2 regions of the Streptomyces sp. NBC_01198 genome follow, and region 1 is predicted to be linked to the other one. Evidence: riboswitches for the same ligand, from Rfam matches in the RefSeq annotation. Region 1 holds a riboswitch; the other holds the start of a gene.
What was found. Region 1 has a riboswitch for cyclic di-AMP ahead of OG702_RS13620 (C40 family peptidase). Riboswitches for the same ligand answer to the same signal wherever they lie in the genome.
Positions count from the first base shown of each region.

Region 1 (2,195 bases):
GAACGGCTGGCGGCCCTGCAGGCCAAGCAGGAGCAGGAGGCCAAGCGGAAGGCCGCCGCCATCGCCGCACAGGAGAAGGCAAAGGCGAAGACAGCGGCGAAGAAGTCGGGGTCGACCGCGCCGGCGACGCCGGCCAACGCGTCGGTCGCCGCCAAGGCCATCGCCTTCGCGCACGCCCAGCTGGGCAAGCCGTACGTGTGGGGCGCGACCGGCCCGGCCTCCTTCGACTGCTCGGGCCTGACCCAGGCGTCCTACAAGGCGGCGGGCATCACGCTGCCGCGGACCACGGGCGAGCAGGTCGACGTCGGCACCCGGGTCTCGACCTCGGACCTCCAGCCGGGTGACCTGATCTTCTTCTACAGCGACGCCAGCCACGTCGGTCTCTACATCGGCGACGGCAACATGATCCACGCTCCGCACACGGGAACGGTCGTCAAGGTCGCTCCGATCACCGAAATGCCGATCTATGCAGCGGTTCGTCCGTACTGAATCGACCACCAACCGTAAGATCACAAAGCGATTTCGGTCACGTTGCAATCCAAACTTCCCAACATCCGGAGAAGTTGAGTACGGTAACCCGCTAGGTGACGCGTTCGCCGCCGGTGAAAGTGCCGGCACCGCGCCGCCTCCGCTCAATCCGGCCCAGGCCGGAACCGGGGACCCACCACGCACCATCGGGGTGAATCGGGACAGACGCCGGCAGGTGTCCGACCCGTAGGGCTGCCTTCCCTGCCCGAACCCGTCAGCTAACCCGGTCGGCGGTTCACGGAAGGAGTCGCCTTCGTGGCGTCGCATCGCAAGCCGCGCCCGCGGATACTCGCCTCGACCGCCCCCCGTGCGGCGGTCGGCGTCACCGCGGCGGCCATCGCATCGGTCACCCTGCTCAGCGAGAGCGCGAGCGCGGCGCCCGCGAAGCCCTCCATCACCGAGGTCAAGGCGCAGATCGACACCCTGAACCAGCAGGCCGAGGTCGCGACGCAGAACTACGACCAGGCCAAGGAGAAGACCGACACCCAGCGCGACAAGACCAACCAGCTGCTCGCGCAGGTCGCCCGGAAGACCGAGCAGATGAACGAGTCCCGCCGGGTGCTGGGACAGTTCGCCAGCGAGCAGTACCGCGACGGCGGCATCGACCAGACCGTGCAGCTGCTGCTGGCCGACAACCCCGAGCAGTTCCTGAACCAGTCGCACATGGTCAACCAGCTCTCCGCGACGCAGACCGAGGCGCTGAAGAACTTCCAGATCCAGCAGGAGCAGGCCTCGATCCAGCGGTCGCAGGCCACTGCGAGCCTGACCCAGCTGACCAACGCCCAGAAGCAGCTGGCCACCCAGAAGAAGACGGTGCAGACCAAGCTCGCGGCCGCGCAGAAGCTGCTCAACAGCCTCAGCGCCGCGCAGCGCGCCAAGATCGCCGGCATGAAGAAGGGCAAGTCCTCGCCGGCGAGCTACAGCTACTCCGGCCCCGCGTCCGGCCGTGCCGCCGCCGCGATCAAGTTCGCGCTCGCCCAGCGTGGCAAGCCGTACGTCTACGGCGCCACCGGCCCCGGCTCGTACGACTGCTCGGGCCTGACCCAGGCCGCCTACGGCGCGGCGGGCGTCAAGCTCGGCCGGACCACCTACGACCAGGACAAGGACGGCGTCGCCGTCTCGAAGGCCGACCTGCAGCCCGGCGACCTGGTCTTCTTCTACTCGGGGCTGTCCCACGTGGGCATCTACCTGGGCAACGGCCAGATCGTGCACGCCCCGCACACCGGCGCGTTCGTCGAGGTCGCCCCGCTGAGCTGGATGCCCTTCGCCGCCGCCCGCCGGGTCGCCTGACCGCAGGCACACGCCCGCGGCGCCGGGGCCGGAAACGGGCCAACGGTCAGGCTGGGTCCGTTTCCGTCCCGCTCACCCGTCGAACGGCGGTCGTTTCCTTGCACGGGCCGACCGATACGGGACAGTCCCGGTCAGTACGTCCCGGTGCGCCCCCGGGCAGGTTTAGCGTCGCTCCTCAGGTGGCCGACACCCCACTGCCGTCCGGTACCGGACGGCAACGGCCACCCCCGCCGAAGGCCCGGCGGCGTGCTGCTCCCCCGTGCAGCCGCCGCCGGGCCGCCCCTCGGAAGGAGTGACGGCCCGCGATGGCCTCACACAGTCCCGCCCTCACCCCCGCGCACACTCCCGCGCACCGCAAGAAACGCATCGCCTTAACC
Region 1 is NZ_CP108568.1:3,075,767-3,077,961, forward strand. Features, by position in the region: gene OG702_RS13615 (C40 family peptidase) at 1-489, shown strand, start outside; cyclic di-AMP (ydaO/yuaA leader) riboswitch at 620-776, shown strand; gene OG702_RS13620 (C40 family peptidase) at 784-1,818, shown strand; gene OG702_RS13625 (C40 family peptidase) at 2,124-2,195, shown strand, end outside.

Region 2 (2,195 bases), 4.6 Mb from region 1:
AGGCCAACGAACTGCTGCGCACCCGAGAGCAGTTGGAGACGCTGCTGGCCCGGCACACCGGCCAGGACCTGGACCGGGTGCGTACCGACATCGAGCGGGACAAGGTCTTCGACGCCGAATCCGCGGTCGCGTACGGCCTGGTGGACCGGCTGACCACCAGCCGCAAGGCCAACGGCCCCTCCTACGGCCTGCGGTGAGGCCCGGTGGTGCCGGAACTGCCGCCGCTGCCGGCGCTCACCCGTTCCGAGGGCGAGCTGATCGACTGCTACCTGGAGGTCGTTGACCTGCTGGGCCGGATCAACCCGTCGCGGACCACCGACACCTACGCGGCGCTGCGGGCCGCCCAGGCGCTGGTCGGGCGGGCCGTGGCACTGCGGGAGGCGCTGACGGTGATGCATCTGCGCGGCGAGACGGACCTGCATCACGCCACGCTGGGGCGGGCGCTGCGGGTGCTCGACGGTGAACGCCGGTCGTCACTTGCCGTGGTGCCGCCCGAGACGGCTCCGCCGCCGGTGGCCGACTGACCCGGCGGACCGTCCGCGGCCGGACCGGGGACGCGGCTCGTCACCCAGCGGCGCGACCGCCCCCGATTCGGCCGAACATCGGCTCAGCCCATTGGCGGATCGGCAACCCGGCGCGGACGGCCGGCGCGGTTGCGTACCCGTTTGCCGATGATCGACAAGCCCGCAGGTCACACGGGCCGCCGGCGGCGCAGTCCACCCGGAAGGCCTAATGCCGTCACCCGGATGGCAGCAGTGTGACGAGAGTCACATCGGGCGTTTCCCAGCCGGTGCCGGCGTGCGCGGTGCGTCACGATCCGTGGTGACGACAAGCCCCCGCCGCCGTGGCGGGGCGGTCCGCACGGAAGCCGAATCCCGCCGGCGTGCGGATGTCAGGTCGACACGAGTGCAACGGCGGGAGCGGAGGACCCAGGCACGACGGGGCAGGCCAGGAGCAGGTAAGGGCCGCCTCTTGGGGTGAAGCCGCTGCATGCGGCCGGGCATCTTCGCCTGCTCGAACCCGACAGGTCATCCTTCGCAGGCTGACGACGAAGGGTTGCGCATGACCGCGCCTATCGCACTGTCCGCCAGGCTGTCCCGGATCGGGGCCGCCTCGGTGCTCACCGCGGCGGCCGTCGCCGTACCGGCGCTGCTGCCGGGCGCCGCACAGCAGGCGGACGCCGCCACGCTCGCCGCGAGAGCCCTCGGCGTGGCGGCCTCGAAGCAGGGCTCGCCCTACCAGTGGGGCGCCGCGGGGCCCAGCCGCTTCGACTGCTCGGGCCTGACGCTGTACTCGTTCAAGCAGGCGGGCAGGAAGCTGCCGCGCACCGCGGCGGCGCAGTACGGCAGCACCAGGCACATCTCGTCATCCGCGCGCCGGGCGGGCGACCTGGTGTTCTTCCACACCGGCTCGTCGAGCTCGTCGGTCTACCACGTCGGGATCTACGCGGGCGGCGGCGCGATCTGGCACGCCCCGAAGACCGGCGCGCGGGTCCGGCTGGAGCACATCTGGACCAGGAGTGTGTGGTACGGCCGGGTGTGACGCCCGGGGAGCCCCCGGGGACAGGCGCGGCGGCCGGCACGCAGCCGGCGGCCGGGACCGCCGGTCAGCCGACCGGGACCGCCCACGGCAGCATGATCCACACGGTCTTCCCCCCGGCGTCGGTCGGCGTGACCTGCAGGCTGCCGCCGGACTCCGCCGTGAGGTGGCGGACGATCACCATCCCCCGCCCGCTGTCCTGTTGCAGCGCGGCGGCGGTCTCCTGCCGTGGCCAGCGCGGATGGCTGTCGGTGACGCCGATGTGCAACTCCTCCAGGCGTTCGAGGCGTACGTCGACGGTGAAGGTCGGCGACAGCCCCGAGGTGTGCAGTACCGCGTTGGTGGCCAACTCCGACACGATCAGACGGACCGCGTCGACAGCGGGGGCCCCGGCGGGCAGCCCCCAGTCGGCGAGTAGACCGCACACGTAGCGCCTGGCCGTCGTCACCGACGCGGGGTCGCTCGGCAGGGTGATGGATGCTTCCTGAAGATCTGCCATGGCGACGCTTCCCTTTCCCGCCGTGACCTGGCTCCGGTACGTACCTGCGCCGGAGCGGGACGCCCCGGGAATTGGGCCGCCTCGCTTACGTCGGGTTCGCGCCAGAATGACACTCATCGTGCCGCCTATACGGACCTTCCACGGGTGTCTGCATATA
Region 2 is NZ_CP108568.1:7,684,972-7,687,166, reverse strand. Features, by position in the region: gene OG702_RS34170 (ATP-dependent Clp protease proteolytic subunit) at 1-197, shown strand, start outside; gene OG702_RS34165 (hypothetical protein) at 204-524, shown strand; cyclic di-AMP (ydaO/yuaA leader) riboswitch at 857-1,059, shown strand; gene OG702_RS34160 (C40 family peptidase) at 1,063-1,542, shown strand; gene OG702_RS34155 (ATP-binding protein) at 1,607-2,038, opposite strand.
Region 2: another riboswitch for cyclic di-AMP. It lies ahead of OG702_RS34160 (C40 family peptidase); the one in region 1 lies ahead of OG702_RS13620 (C40 family peptidase).